Regions from separate parts of the Burkholderia ubonensis genome, predicted to be linked through region 2. Evidence: riboswitches for the same ligand, from Rfam matches in the RefSeq annotation. Region 2 holds a riboswitch; the other holds the start of a gene.
The links. Region 2 has a riboswitch for manganese ahead of WJ35_RS07060 (TMEM165/GDT1 family protein). Riboswitches for the same ligand answer to the same signal wherever they lie in the genome.
Positions count from the first base shown of each region.

Region 1 (7,900 bases), on a different replicon from region 2:
CCCGAGCACAGCACGCCGACGAACGCGGCGAGAAACGGCAGCGACGCGAGAAAGCCGGACTTGATGAAGTCCATGCCGCGATATTTGACGAGGTAGGTCGGGAACCACGTGAGGAAGAACCACAGCGTCGAGTTCAGCGCGAACTGGCCGAGATAGATGCCCCACAGCTTGCGCCGCCCGAGCACGACGCCGAGGTCGCGCCACGTCGACGGCACGCGTTCGGGGCGCGCGGCGATGCGGTCTTCGAGATCGACGAGGCCGCCGCCGTCGCGGATCAGCGCGAGTTCCGCCGCGTTGATGCCGCGAAACGCGCGCGGCTCGCGATACAGCGCGTACCAGATCGCGGCCCACGCGATGCCGGCGAGCCCGGTCGCGACGAACACCATGTGCCAGCCGAGGTGCAGCTGCAACCACGCCAGCACCGGCGTGAGGAACGCAAGGCCGACGAATTGCCCGGACGTGTAGCCGCCGATCGCGCCCGCGCGTTCGCGGGTGGGGAACCACGTCGTGACCACGCGGTTGTTGATCGGATAGGCCGGCGCTTCCAGCGCGCCGACGGCGAGCCGCAGCACGATCAGCCCGACGAACGAGCCGGCGAAGCCGAGCAGCAGCGTGGCGGCCGACCACAGGGCGAGCGCGAGCGCATACAGCACGCGCGGCGACACCTTGTCGACGAGCCAGCCGCCCGGTATCTGCATCAGCGCGTAGGTCCACCCGAATGCGGAAAACACCAGGCCCGCGCGCACGGGGTCGATGTTCAGCTCCTTGAACAGCGCGGGCGCGGCGATCGACAGGTTGCTGCGGTCGAGGTAGTTGATCACCACCGTGACGAACAGCAGCGCGAGGATGACCATGCGCTTGCGGCTGGCCGGCGCGGTGGATGCGGTGGATGCGGTAAATGCAGCGGACGCGCGAGCGTCGGGCGCTGCGGAATCGGCGCCCGTGCGCGCTTGCTCCGACGGCGCGGCATGGGTGCGTGACGCGGAATGGGCCACGGGTCGTCTCCTGTGCTTGTGCGGCGCGTGCCCGCGTGACGGGACGGCCGTATTCAATGGCATCGGAACAACGTTATGGCCCGCGTACCGCGCGCGTCAACATCTGGACAGTCATCCCCATTAATGGGACGTTGCGCGCGCAATGTGTGGAGATGCCTGCGCGCGCGGTTCGTCATACGCGCCGCGCGTCATATCTCGGCGATCCCGCGCCGATGTCGGCGCGTCACGCGCTCGCGGTGTCGTCGCGATATCCGCGCTTGCCGTCGAAGATTTCCGCCAGCGCGGCGCGCAGCACCGCGCGATCATGTTCGCCGGGCGCCAGATGAATCACGTAATGCGTATTGCCGTCGAGTCGCGCGGCGGTGCGTTCGTCGAGCTCGACTTCGAGCGTGCGTTCCGTCAGGCGGACGGACAGATCGTCCACGCGCGCGGTGAGCTGGTCGCGCACCATCACCTCGATCGTCGTGTCGTCCGGGAATCGCAGCAGCGAGAAGCAGTAGTCCTGCTCCGCGTCGAAGCAGTAGAGGTTCGCGAAGCTCTCGTCGTCGTCGACGTCGGCCGTCGCGGCGCCGAGCGTGGCGTGTAGTTCCATGATGTTTCTCTCGAGGTAGGGAAGCCGCTGCAGCGGCGCATGCGCGTCAATCCGGCGTCACGTGTCGCGCCTTCAGCCACAGCCCGAATTCGCGCATCGTTTCGACGACGGGGCGCAGCCGGTCGCCGTCCGCGCTCAGATCGTACTCGACCCGCACCGGCACTTCGGGATACACGGTGCGTCGCACGAGGCCGGCGTCTTCGAGCGCACGCAGGTCGAGCGTCAGCATCCGCTGCGAGATGCCCGGCATGTCGCGACGCAGATCGCTGAAGCGCTTCGGCCCATCGAGCAGATACGACACGAGCAGCAGCCGCCAGCGGCCGCCGAGCAGCCGCATCGATTCTTCCACGGAACATCCTGTCGCACTCGTTTTCATGCTGATGACTTTGCGTCGGTAACTTTTTTGTGACTACGGCACAAACGACTGCCTTCTTCTCAGCGCCGCGCCGATGCGAGATATTAGCGCCCGCGTCGCGGCGAATCGAGAGAGATACGAAACATTCACACAAGGAAACGCATGAAGCTCTATCACGCTCCCGGCAGCTGCTCGCAGGCGATCTGCATCGTGCTGCGCGAAGCGCAATTCGACGCGCAGATCGTCACGGTGGACGCGCGCCGGCATCGGTTCGACGATGGCCGCGACTATCGTGCCGTGAACGAACTCGGCTACGTGCCGCTGCTCGTGCTCGACGACGGCACCACGCTGCGCGAAGGCCCCGTGATCGCGCAGTATCTGGCCGACCGGCGCCCCGAAGCCGGACTCGCGCCGGCATACGGAACGCTCGCGCGCTACCGGCTGATGGAATGGCTGAACTTCCTCGGCACGGAGATCCACAAGGGGTTCATTCCGTTGCTGTACGCGGTACAGGCGGGCAAATACGTCGATCCGGTGCGCCGGAAGCTCGACAGCCGCTTTGCATGGATCGACCGGCAGCTCGACGGCCACACGTATCTGACGGGCGACACCTTCACGATCGCCGATGCGTATCTGTTCGCGCTGACCGGCTGGGGCAAGGCCGGCTGGCTGCGCTCGGTGTACGACGCGGACATCGACCTGAGCCGCCATGCGAACCTGCGCAGCTGGTACGAGCGTGTGCGGGCGCGGGCGGCCGTACAGCAGGTGCTGCAGGCCGACGGGCTGGCGAACGCCGCCTGACCGACGCGCGGGCCTCGGCGTGAATGGCGAGGCCCGCGCGCATTCAACGCGTGAGCGTCACGTACAGATAGCCGGCGTAGCCGGCGCCGTTCGCGAGCAGCGCCCAGATCGCGAGCCCGCGCGCCCGCGCATTGACGCGCAGCCACACTGCCGCCGCGAGCGTGATGACCACGCCGGTCAGCACTTCGGCGCGCGGCTCCCACGGCGTCAGCATGATGCCGATCGCCGGCAGCAGCGTGCCCTGGAACACCATCGCGCCGGTGATGTTGCCGAACGCGAGCGTGTCCTTCGAGCGGCGAATCCACAGCACGCTGTTGACCTTCTCCGGCAGCTCGGTCGCGATCGGCACGATGATCAGCGACAGCAGCAGCGGCGAGATGCCGAGCAGTTGCGACACGCCGTCGACGCCGTGAATGAAGCCCTTCGCGCCGCCGACCAGCAGCGCGACGCCGACGGCGAGCTGCAGCGCGATGGTCGCCAGATTGGTCGGCAGCCCGGTGCGCGACAGGAACATCGTGTGCGGCGCCTCGGTGCCGTGCCCGGCGTCGACGAGCTGCGTCGACGCGCGCAGCGTCATCACCACGTACATCACGTAGATGCCGACCAGCATCGCGCCGAGCATCGCGCGCACCGCCCAGACGTGATGCGGGACGAACATCGCGACCGTCGCGAGCGTGAACGCGGCGATGAAGTAGTTCAGGTCGCGCACGAAGCCGCTGCGCTCGGGTGCGATGGTGCCGGTCACGCCGCGCGAGCGGATCACGGCGAGCGTCATCAGGAAGGTGGTGAGCGTCGCGAGCATCAGCGGCGCGCCGAGAATCGCGCCGACGCCGATTTCCTCGTTCACCGCGGCGTTCGACGTGCCGCCGATCAGCGCGAGCAGCGGCACCGTCGTCTCGGGCAGCGCGGTGCCGACGGCCGCGAACAGCGAACCCGTCACGCCTTCGGAGATCTTCAGGCGTTCGCCGAGATGTTCGAGCGCATTGGTGAAGAGTTCGGCGGCGATCAGGATGACGATCAGCATGAACGCCAGTTCGACGAGCATCAACGTCATGCGGCACCTCCGCACGCGCGCGGGTTGGCGTTAGTGGGATGGCGGAAGCGGACGAAGCGCGACGGGAAAGGGACGAAGGACATGGGGGCTCCGTGGTCGGACGTTGACGAACCATGACGCATCTGCCGACGTCCGACCCGGAACGGCGCGATGCGTCGATGGTCTCGCCAAGCCGATTCGGCCGAACGCGCCACGGCCGCAAGCCGAGTATGTTGACGCGTTCGCTTTCCAGAGCGGAAAGCAGGCTACTCCCCAAAGACGAACGGCAGTCTAGCCGAGCCCGATGCTTTCGGCAAGCTGGTGCGGGCATGCGCTCGGGGCTGCATTCGGGCCTGCACGGCGGGCCGGCTGCCGACGAACGTGCGTACCGTATCGCGGAGCAAGCGCCGTGCCGCACATTACATCCATCTGTCGTTTGGTTACTAACAACTGTCATCGACCGCGGCTAAGCTTTCGGCACCCTCACAACCGGGTTTCCCGTCATGCGCTCGACACTTCGCCTGTTTGCGCCGCTCCTGCTGCTGCCCGCGCTCGCCGCGCCCGTCGTTGCCGCCACCGCCGCGCCCGTCAGCGCGACTTGCGGCGGCAGCGCGACGCCGATCGCCGAGATCCAGGGGCCGGGCGCGCCGTCGCCGCTCGCCGGCCAGAACGTCTCGATCGAGGCGGTCGTCACCGCCGATTTCGGCGGCGCCGACGGCTTCGGCGGCTTCTTCGTCCAGCAGGCCGATGCGCAGCGCCGCAACCAGCCGGGCGTCTCCGAGGGGCTGTTCGTCTATGCGCCGAAGGCGCGCGCGACGGCCGGCGATCTCGTCCACGTGACCGGCAAGGTCGAGGAGAAATACGGGCAGACGCAGCTCACGCTGTCGGGCGCCATCGCGGTGTGCGCGAACGGCCAGACGGTCACGCCGGCGACGCTCACGCTGCCGGTCGACGCCGCGACCGCGTTCGCCGCGTACGAAGGCATGCTCGTGCGGCTGCCGCAGACGCTGACCGTCACCGACAACTACGAGCTCGGCCGCTACGGCAGCGTGCTGCTCAGCAACGGCCGCCTGCGCACGCCGACGAGCGTCGTGCCGCCCGCGCAGGCGCGGTCGCAAATCGACGCGAACGCGCGCAACCGGCTGGTCCTCGACGACGGCTCGAACAAGCAGAACCCGGCGAGCGTCCCGTATCCGGCGCCCGGGCTTTCCGCCGCGAACACGCTGCGCGCCGGCTACACGGTGCGCGGCGTCGAAGGCGTGCTCGAGATGCGCTACGGCGCATGGCGCGTGCAGCCGGTGCCCGGCGCGGCCGCGCCGGCGTTCGACGCGCGCGCGAATCCGCGCACCGCGGCGCCCGCGCGCGATCGGCACGCGAACCTGCGCGTGGCTTCGTTCAATGTCCTCAATTATTTCAACGGCAACGGCCTCGGCGGCGGCTTCGACGATCCGGCCAACCGCGGCGCGAAAACCTATCAGGAGTTCGTGCGCCAGGACGCGAAGATCGTCAGCGCGCTGAAGGCGCTCGACGCCGACGTGATCGGCCTGATGGAGATCCAGAACAACGGCTACGGCGAACTGAGCGCGGTGCGCCAGCTCGCGGCGAAGCTCGGCAGCCGCTGGCGCGTGGTCGATCCGGGCGCGGCGCGCCTCGGCGGCGACGCGATCGCGGTCGCGCTGATCTACGACAGCCGCACGGTCGAACCGGTCGGCCGCGCGGCGACGCTCGCGATCGACGACAAGAACCGCCAGCCGCTCGCGCAGACGTTCCGGCGCGTCGGCGGCAAGCATGCGCTGACGGTCGTGGTCAATCATCTGAAATCGAAGAATTGCCCGGACGCGACGAGCGACGATCTCGACCAGGGCGACGGCCAGGGCTGCTGGAACGCGACGCGCACGCGCGCGGCGGCCAGGCTCGCCGACTGGCTCGCCGGCACGCCGACCGGCGCGTCGAGCCAGGGCGTGCTGCTGATCGGCGATTTCAACAGCTACACGCATGAAGACCCGATCCGCCTGCTCGAGTCGCGCGGCTACCGGAACCTCGTGTCGCGCTGGATCGGCGCGAATGCGTACAGCTACGTCTACAACGGCGAAGCGGGCTATCTCGATCACGCGCTCGCGTCGCTGCCGCTCGCGGCGCACGTGAAGGCCGTGCACGAGTGGCACATCAACGCGGACGAGCCGGTCGCGCTGCAGTACACGCTCGCGTACAAGAGCGCCGAGCAGCAACGGACCTGGTACGCGCCCGACGCGTACCGCTCGTCGGATCACGATCCGGTGCTGGTCGACATCGCGCTGCCGGGCCGCGCGCGCTGAGCGTGGGCGGCGGTGACGCCGCACATCGCCGCCATTTTCTCCGCTTCATGGGTCGCCCGCGTCATTCGCGGGCGATCCGCAATACGATGCGCCACGGTTCACGAGAATATCGGTTCATTCAGCCGCGTCGCCGATGCCGCGTCGCTCGCGATGCGATTCCGTCATCGTGTAAATAATTCCACTCGCCAACCTGAAACCGATTTGAATCGGTATTTTATGGGCGGTCGCGGATTCAAATCAGCGCGCCATTCGAATCGGTTTTAAATAATAAAAACGAAAGAGACGATTTGCCGATCTGAAAGCATTCGCCGCGCGATGCGTCGTTTCGTAGAACGCCGTGCGACAAGGGTGACGGCGCTCGCGTCGAATACGAAACGGCTCTCCTGCCGCTGCCCACGCGGGCCTGCGCCGCGGTCTTTCAAATCCCGGACACTGACGGCCGTTTGCATCATCGGCGATTTTTTAATATCCGAATGATCTTTGACAACGCGGCGCAGCACCGCCTATTTTTGTGGTGTCGTAAAACCGCGTAATAAAAAAGTATTCAAAACTGCAAGGGGGCGGCGTCTCGGCATCATTCTCCGCCAGCAGTGTGCTGTGTCCGTAGCGAATTCGGTCTCTCGAAGAAGTCCAATCCCCAACCGCCGTCTGCCGACCGTGCAACGCGAGTGGCGGGTGCGCCTGTGCGTTCGTTGCCGGCGACGACGGCCTGTGTGAAGCGGTATCCAACCCGACACAAAGGACAGAGATGAAACCAGACAGCAGCAGTACCCGCAGTCGCGCCATACGCCGCGCCCGGCTGGCCGCGCTAGGCGCATTGACCGTCGCGACGCTCGTGCTGGCGGGCTGCGGCGGCGACGATTCGTCGTCGGTCGGCGCATCGAGCCTCGCGCAGGCGGCCGCGAGCCGGCAGGCCGCCGCGCAGCAGGCGAGCAGCGATGCGACGCCGGCGGCGAACCAGCCGTACGTCGACCCGGTCGCCTATTCGATGAACGCGACCGACGGCCTCGCGCCCGCGCAAGTCGCGGAGAAGGCGGCCGTGATGCACTACCAGTGGAAGTCCGGCGGCACCACGATCGACTACACGACGACCACCGGCCACCTGACCGCGCAGGACGCGAACGGCAACGCGGAAGCGTCGATGTCGTACGTCGCGTACACCGCGCCCAGCACGAACGGCAAGCCGCGGCCCGTCACGTTCGTCTATAACGGCGGGCCCGGCTCGTCGTCGATCTGGCTGCGGCTCGGCTCGTTCGCGCCCACGCGCGTCGCGACGCCCGACCCGCTGTTCGGCAGCAACTGGCCGAACTATCCGCTCGTCGACAACGCGGAGAGCCTGATCGACACGACCGACCTGGTGTTCATCGATCCGCCCGGAACCGGGCTGTCCGAAGCCGTGTTGCCGAACACGAACCAGAAGTACTGGAGCTCGGACGCGGACGTCAACATCATGCGCGACTTCATCCAGCGCTACCTGAACGTGAACGGCCGCAGCGCGTCGCCGCTCTACCTGTACGGCGAGTCGTACGGCACGCCGCGCACCGACATGCTGGCGCTCGCGCTCGAATCGGCCGGCGTGCACCTGACGGGCATCGTGCTGCAGTCGGCGATCCTCAACTACTTCGCCGATGCGGTGGAAGCGGTCGCGATCACGCAGTCGACCGAAGGGCTGCTGCTCGACACCGATACCGTGGCCGGTTACCTGCCCGGCTACGCGGCCGTCGCCGAATACTTCAACCAGGTGTCGCCGGCGCCGGTGAATCCGTATCTGTATGCGTTGCAGACGGAGCTGTTCACCACGCTGATCTA
Region 1 covers NZ_CP013422.1:164,381-172,280, forward strand. The annotation lists gene WJ35_RS20760 (MFS transporter) at 1-995, opposite strand, end outside; gene WJ35_RS20765 (hypothetical protein) at 1,219-1,587, opposite strand; gene WJ35_RS20770 (winged helix-turn-helix transcriptional regulator) at 1,634-1,963, opposite strand; gene WJ35_RS20775 (glutathione S-transferase C-terminal domain-containing protein) at 2,105-2,743, shown strand; gene WJ35_RS20780 (sodium:calcium antiporter) at 2,787-3,797, opposite strand; yybP-ykoY riboswitch at 3,928-4,063, opposite strand; gene WJ35_RS20785 (ExeM/NucH family extracellular endonuclease) at 4,280-6,091, shown strand; gene WJ35_RS20790 (S10 family serine carboxypeptidase-like protein) at 6,840-7,900, shown strand, end outside.
Region 1: it holds a riboswitch for manganese, as region 2 does, so the genes downstream of both, WJ35_RS20780 (sodium:calcium antiporter) here and WJ35_RS07060 (TMEM165/GDT1 family protein) in region 2, are expected to answer to the same signal.

Region 2 (7,900 bases):
TCCGGCACGTCGACGAACGTGAAGGTCTGTTCGGCGTCGGTGAATTCGAGCACGCGCGTCGTGCCGGCGGCGGCCGTCTCGCCGTCGAGGCGCAGCGGCAGGTCGCGGCCGTCGCGGCCGATCAGGCCGATCGCGAACGGAATCAGGAGCGGACCCTTCTGCGTTTCGCGCGCGGCGGGCGATGCGTCGCCGAAGCCCTGCGCGAGGGTCAGCGTGTAGCGGCGCGCGGCCGCGTCATACGCGGTCTTCACCGTCACGCGCGGCGTGCCGGCGTGGCTGTACCAGCGCTCGAACTGCGCGAGGTCGCGGCCGTTCGCGTCCGCCATCGCGTGGCGGAAATCGTCGCAGGTGACCGCGTGGCCGTCGTGGCGCTTGAAGTACAGGTCCATCCCCTTGCGGAAGCCGTCGCGGCCGAACAGCGTCTGGTACATCCGCACGACTTCCGAGCCTTTCTCGTAGACGGTCATCGTGTAGAAGTTGTTGATCTCGACGTAGCTTTCCGGGCGCACCGGATGCGCCATCGGGCCCGCGTCCTCGGCGAACTGCAGCTGGCGCAGCACGCGCACGTCCTCGATGCGCTTGACCGCGCGGGCCGCCGAGTTCGCGTCGTCGCCCGCAGCCATGTCGGCCGAGAATTCCTGGTCGCGGAACACCGTCAGGCCTTCCTTCAGGCTCAGCTGGAACCAGTCGCGGCAGGTCACGCGGTTGCCGGTCCAGTTATGGAAATACTCGTGGCCGACCACCGACTCGATGTTCGCGAAATCGGTGTCGGTCGCCGTTTCGGGATTCGCCAGCACGTACTTCGTGTTGAAGATGTTGAGCCCCTTGTTTTCCATCGCGCCCATGTTGAAGTCGCCGACCGCGACGATCATGAAGCGGTCGAGATCGAGCTCGAGGCCGAAGCGCTGCTCGTCCCAGCGGATCGAGTGGATCAGCGAATCCATCGCGTGACGGGTCTTGTCGAGGTCTTGCGGCTCGACCCACACCTGCAGCAGCTTCTCTTTGCCGGAGCCGGTCGTGATCTTTTCCTCGATCGCGACGAGCTTGCCCGCGACGAGCGCGAACAGGTAGCTCGGCTTCCTGAACGGGTCTTCCCACTTCGCGAAGTGGCGGCCGTCGGGCAACTCGCCGGAATCGACCAGGTTGCCGTTCGACAGCAGCACCGGGTACGCGGCCTTGTCCGCGCGCAGCGTCACCGTGTACGACGCCATCACGTCGGGACGGTCCAGGAAATAGGTGATGCGGCGGAAGCCCTCGGCCTCGCACTGCGTGAAGAAGTTGCCGCTCGACACGTACAGGCCCGACAGCGTCGTGTTCTGGTCGGGTGCGCAGGCGCTGTCGAGCGTCAGCTCGAACGCGTCGGGCACGTTCTCGATGGTCAGCCCGCGCTCGTGCGCGCGCACGGCCGCATGCGGCGCACCGTCGAGCGATGCGCCGACGAATTCGAGCGCTTCGCCCATCAGCTCCAGGTGCGGGGCGGGCGCGGCGTCGGGATTGCGGCGCACGCGCATCGTGTTCCTGACGATCGTGCGGGCCGGCGCGAGGTCGAATTCGAGCGCGACGGAATCGATGAGGAACGCCGGCGGCGTGTAGTCGGCGCGGCGGATCACGGTGGAGGAGGCGTTGTCGGACATGGTCGTCGAGGTCGGTGGAATCGGGATCGGGCGCGCGGCGCGGGCCCGGCGAATCGGCCCATTGTACAAAGGCTTGAGTTTGCGTGCCGTGCGAACTTTTTACCGTTTCGGACAGTCCGCGTATTATCGGCATCCCGACCGTTTCGCGCGACGCGACGGGCGGGTGACGGATTGACGAGGACGATCATGAGATGCGAACGGATTTTTCGCGGTGCGGGTTGGGCGGCGGCGCTGTGCGTGGCGCTGCTGGCGGGCTGCACCAGCTACGTGACGACGCAGGTCACGGCCTTCTCCGACTGGAGCGGCAGCGACGCGACACGCACCTATGCCTTCACGCGCAGCGACGCGCAGAAGAACAGCATCGAGCAGTCGACCTACGAGCCGATCGTTGCCGGCGAGCTGTCCTCGTATGCGTTCCGCCAGGTGCCGCAGGCGAGCGCCCGCTACCTGGTCGGGCTGACCTACGGCGTCGGCAGCGACCTGGTGGCGGTGCCGACGCCGGTCTATTACGACCCCTGGTTCCCGGGGCCGTACTGGCGGCGCGGGCCGTGGGGCCCGTGGGGGCCCTGGGGGCCGTTCCCGGCCGGCTACGTGAACCAGACTTACCAGGTGTTCGACTACACGCTCGGCATCCGCATCACCGAGCGCGCGACGGGCAAGGAAGTCTATAACGTGACCGCGCGCACGACCGGCGACAACGGGGTGCTGCTGTATGCGATGCCGTTCCTCGCGCGCAGCGCGCTCGCCGATTTCCCGCTCGGCAACGGCGCGGTCAGGACGGTGCGGCTGCCGGTCGACAAGAAGGGCGGGCCGGCCGCGCCGGCGGCCAACGAGCGCGCGGTGTCGGCCGCGCCGGCGTCGGGCGCGGCGGCGGTCAAGTAGCGGCGGTTGTGGCGTCGCGGCCGCCGGCCGGCCACGGCGCCGCGCGGGTCATGCCCCGACGCCGAACAGCGCGAGCACGCCGAGCACGACGAACAGCACGGCCGCGATGCCGTGCACGACCTTCGTCGGCAGGCGGTGCGCAAAGCGGTCGCCGAGCAGGATCGCCGGCACGTTCGCGAGCATCATCCCGAACGTCGTGCCGGCGACGACGCCGATGTAATCCTGGAAGCGCGCGGCGAGCGCGACGGTCGCGATCTGGGTCTTGTCGCCCATTTCGGCGAGGAAGAACGCGACCAGGGTCGCGCCGAACACGCCGAGCCGCGAGCGGTTCGCGTTGGCTTCGTCGGCGTCGAGCTTGTCCGGCACCAGGATCCACAGCCCCATCCCGATGAACGAGAACGCGAGCGCCCAGCGCATGATCGACGGCGTGACGAGCGCGCCGAGCCATTCGCCGAGCGCGCCCGCGAATCCGTGGTTGACGAGCGTCGCGACCAGCACGCCGAGAATGATCGGAACGGGCTTGCGGTAGCGCGCGGCGAGCACGAGGGAAAGCAGTTGCGTCTTGTCGCCGATTTCTGCGAGGGCGACGGCGCCGGTGGAGATCAGGAAGGCTTGGGTCACGTACGGGGGGTTCCACGGGCCTGTCGTTATGCGTGCGAGCGACGATCCACGGCGCGCCGGGCCCTGATGCGGCGCACTGTGAACCATCGGTCTCGCCAGGCCTTCGGTGGCTGCGCCCGCCATGGCCGAACGGCCAAGTCTGTTGACGGACGCCTCCGTCACGATGCGCGCCGGTGGCGCGGGACATCGAGCGGAGCGGCTACTCCCCAATGAGGAGCGGATTCTAGCACGGTGCGCGCCGCGCGCAAAAGCGGTTCGGACACCGCATCGCGCGACGCGCGCCGGCGTTCGGTCAGGCGGCGCGGCGCGCGGTGCCGCGCTCGTGCACGCAGCGGCCGGCCGCGTAAGTACGGTACACGGCCCGGTCGTCGCCGAGCAGCGCGAACGCGAACAGCAGCTCCTCGAGCGATTCCGCGCGCTGCGTGCGGCGCGCGAGCAGCGGCGTCGCCTGCGGATCGAGCACGACGAAGTCCGCCTCGGTGCGCGGCGCGAGCGTGCCGACCGTGTCCGCGAGGTCGAGCGCCTGCGCGGCGCCCGCGGTCGCGAGCCAGAACATCCGCGTGGCGCTCAGGTGATGCCCGGACAGCCGCGCGACCTTGTGCGCCTCGTTCATCGTCTGCAGCATCGAGAACGACGTGCCGCCGCCGACGTCGGTCGCGAGCGCGACCGGCACGCCGTATTCGCCCGCCTTGTCGAAGTCGAACAGGCCGCTGCCGAGGAAGAAGTTCGACGTCGGGCAGTGCGCGACCACGGTGCCCGTCTCGGCCATCCGGCGGCGGTCCTCGTCGTCGAGATGGATGCAGTGGCCGTACACCGCGCGGCGGCGCAGCAGCCCGTAATGATCGTAGATGTCGAGGTAGCTGCGGTGGCCGGGGAACAGCTCGGCCGCCCATTTCACCTCGTCGACGTTCTCGGCGACGTGGCTCTGCACGAACACGTCCGGATGGCGGCGCGCGAGTTCGGCGCACGCTTCGAGCTGCGCGTCGGTCGACGTCGGCGCGAAGCGCGGCGTGAGCGCGTACATCTGGCGGCCGCGGCCGTGCCAGCGGCCGATCAGCTCCGCGCTGTCGTCGTACCCCGATTGCGCGGTATCGCGCAGGAATTCGGGGCAGTTGCGGTCCATCAGCACCTTGCCCGCGATCATCCGCAGGTCGCGCGCGTCGCTCACCGTGAACAGCGCGTCCGCCGACTGCTTGTGCACCGTGCAGTAGACGAGCGCGCTCGTCGTGCCGCACGCGAGCAGCTCGTCGACGAAGAATTCCGCGACCTCGCGCGCATGGTCGGCGTCGCCGAACTGCCGCTCGGTCGGGAACGTGTACTTGTCGAGCCACGGCAGCAGGCCGGGCGCCGGCGATGCGATCATGTCCGTCTGCGGATAGTGGATGTGCGTGTCGATGAAGCCGGGCACGATCAGCTTGTCGCGCAGGTCGTGCACGAGCGCGTCGGGCGGCAGCGTCGCGGCGAGCCGCGCGTGCGGGCCGGCCGCGACGACCTTGCCGTCGTCGACGATCAGAAGGCCGTCGGTCTCGTAGTGCACGGCCTGGGCGGATTGCGCCGGGTCGCCGCTGAAGGTCAGCAGCCGGGCGCGGAAAGCGGTTTGCGTCATGACGAATGGTCCTGCGTGGAAAAAACGATCAGCGTGGTGCGAGCGGCGGCGCGGGGCGGGTTGCGACGGCCCGCGCCGTCTCGGATATCAATCGGAAAAGCGTTCCTCATCCTCAAGGTCTGTCGCCGTGACCGCGGCGGTCCGCATTCGTCGGCCGCATCGTCAGGCGGCGTGCCAGTACGCGTCGAGGCGCGCGGTCAGCGCGTCGCGCTGCGCGGCGTCGACGAACGACGCCTCGAAGCCGTTGCGGATCACGGTGTGGACTTCCGCGTCCGTCAGGCGCAGCCCTTCGACGGTCGCGAAATAGTTGTCGTTGACGTAGCCGCCGAAGTAGGCCGGATCGTCGGAATTGATCGTCACCGCGACGCCCTGGTCGAGCAGCGCCTTCAGCGTGTGCTTCGCCATGTCGTCGAACACGCACAGCTTCAGGTTCGACAGCGGGCAGACGGTGAGCGCCATTCGCGATCGGGCGAGACGCTCGACGAGCGCCGCATCCTCGATGCTGCGCACGCCGTGGTCGATCCGGTCGACCTTCAGCAGGTCGAGCGCTTCATGCACATATGCGGGCGGGCCTTCCTCGCCCGCGTGCGCGACGAGCTTCAGGCCGAGCGCGCGCGCCTTCTCGAACACCCGCGCGAACTTCGACGGCGGGTTGCCGCGCTCGGACGAGTCGAGGCCGACGCCGATCAGGCGATGCTTGTACTGCTCGAAGAGCGGCAGCGCGGCGTCGAACGTCGCGAGCGCATCCTCTTCGGACAGATGGCGCAGGAAGCACATGATCAGCCGGCTCGACAGGCCGCGCTGCTCCGCGTCGGCGAGCGCGCGCTCGATCCCCGCGACGACCGTTTCGATCGGCACGCCGCGCTCGGTGTGCGTCTGCGGGTCGAAGAACAGCTCGGTGTGGACGACGTTGTCCGCGAGCGCGCGTTCGCAGTACGCAGCCGTCATGTCGTAGAAATCCTGCTCGGTGAGCAGCACGCTCGCGCCCGCGTAGTAGATGTCGAGGAACGACTGCAGGTCGGTGAACGCGTATGCGGCGCGCAGCGCGTCGATCGAGTCGTACGCGAGCTTCACGTCGTTGCGCTTCGCGAGCGTGAAGATCAGCTCCGGCTCGAGCGAGCCTTCGATATGGATGTGCAGCTCCGCTTTCGGCGCACGGGCGATTTTCTCTTTGAATGTCGGGGTCATGGCGTTTTTCTTGGTCGGTCAGAAAGTAGGGGAGGCCTGCGCGGGCGCATGCGCTTCGACGGCCTGCAGCAACTGCGCGGCCACCGAGATCGCGATCACTTCGGGCGCCTTGTCGACGATGCCTTCGACGCCGATCGGGCAGCGCATCCGCGCGATCTGCGCCGGATCGATGCCGATCGCCGCGAGCCGGTGATCGAACTGCACGCGCTTCGTGTGCGAGCCGATCATCCCGAAGTACGCGTAGTCGCCGCGCCGCAGGATACGCTCGGCCAGCGCGAAGTCGCGCGCATGATCGTGCGTCATCACGACGAAGTAGCTCTGCGGCGGCGCGGCGTCGACGGCGTCGTCCGGCGTGTCGCTCGCGTCGATCGTCAGGTTGCCGATCCCGGCGAGCGTGTCGGACGGCGGGAACGCCGCGTCGCGCCGGTCGACCCAGCGCACGGCTGCACGGCAGCGTCGCGAGCACTTTCACGAGCGCGGCGCTCACGTGCCCGGCGCCGAACAGCACGACCGGGAACGCATGCGGCGCGATCGTCTCGGTCATCAGCGCGACGCCGCCGGTTTCCCACAGCAGGCAGTCGGCGCGCGCGGCGGCCGGCTCCGGCTCGCTCAGGAGCGGCGCGCCCGGCGAGGGGCCGAATGATACGCTGCGCACGGTCGCGGCGCCGGCCGCGACGCGTTTCGCGAGCGACATGATCCAGCCGAGATCGCCGACGTCGAGCCGCTCGAACGCGAGCACCACCGCGCCGCCGCAGCACTGGCCGAGGCTCGGGCCGAGCGCGAGCCGCTCGAGCTTGCGTGCGTGCGGCACGTGCGCGCCGTCCTTCAGCAGGTGTCGCGCGATTTCGATTGCCTTCCATTCCAGATGGCCGCCGCCGATCGTGTGGCGCGCGGTGTCGCGCGTCACGAGCATCTTGGTGCCGGCTTCGCGCGGCGCGGAGCCGTCGGTGTGCGCGACGGTGACGAGCACGGCCGCTTCGCCGTGCGCGAGCATGTGCTGGAGATCGCCGAGCCACGGTTCCATCAGCGCGCTCCCGGACGGTCGGCGCAGGATGCGCGGCGCGGGCCGGCGGGCCCGGAGCGGGGCGGGCGAGGTGCGCCGCCGAATGCGGCGCGGACGCCATGAGGGTGACAGATGCGGATGGTTTGCGTTGTCATGATGAATCCGGTCGACATTGCGGATCAGGCGCGCGTTACGCAGGGGTCGAAACCGCCCGGCCTCGCGCACGTAGATCGCCATCCAGTCGGGAAGATAACACCGCGACGCGCCGGCAACATGGCGGCGCGGTGATCCGGGCTATCAGACGGCGATCATGTCGATCATAGGCCGGCTGCGCACGGGCAGGGCGCCGAGGTGCGCGGCGCGGGCGGAAACGCGCGTGCAGAGGGGTTGCGCGAGCGAGCCGGGGAATCGGCGCGGGAGGCGTTGAGGGTTCGAGCGCGCAGGTGGAGCGGCGCCGCGCCGGCTGTCTCGCGCCCGATGGACGCGGCCGGTGCGGCTCGGCCGCGTCGCTTCAGCGTGCGAGTTTGCGGCGATGGCGCCAGAGGCTCGCGGCAACCGGGATCAGGATCGCCGCGAAGCCGATCAGCGCCCAGCCGGGCAGCAGGATGCCGAAAATCGGCGGATAGACCGTCTCGCACAGACCGGCGACCTTGAACATGCCGGGGAACCAGTGCGCGGGCGGCAGGCTGTCGACGATCGGCTGCAGCGTGTCGAAGCCGCAGCTGAAGCCGGGGTTCATCTGGATCGACAGATGCCGCGCGGCGGTGCCGACGCCGGCGGCCGCCGAGATCGCGATCAGCAATTCGAGCAGCCAGACGCCGCGCCAGTGGCGCATCCCGGCGGCGAGGAACGCGAAGATGCCGATCGCCGCGAAGAAGTAGCGCTGGATGATGCACAGCGGGCATGGGTCCTCGTTCTTCACGTACTGCAGATAGAGCGCGCCGGCGAGCAGGGCGATGCATACCC
Region 2 covers NZ_CP013420.1:1,559,957-1,567,856, reverse strand. The annotation lists gene pepN (aminopeptidase N) at 1-1,634, opposite strand, end outside; gene WJ35_RS07065 (DUF4136 domain-containing protein) at 1,821-2,516, shown strand; gene WJ35_RS07060 (TMEM165/GDT1 family protein) at 2,565-3,137, opposite strand; yybP-ykoY riboswitch at 3,219-3,357, opposite strand; gene guaD (guanine deaminase) at 3,430-4,743, opposite strand; gene WJ35_RS07050 (adenosine deaminase) at 4,906-5,931, opposite strand; partial or broken gene xdhC (xanthine dehydrogenase accessory protein XdhC) at 5,950-6,955, opposite strand; gene WJ35_RS07040 (disulfide bond formation protein B) at 7,446-7,900, opposite strand, start outside.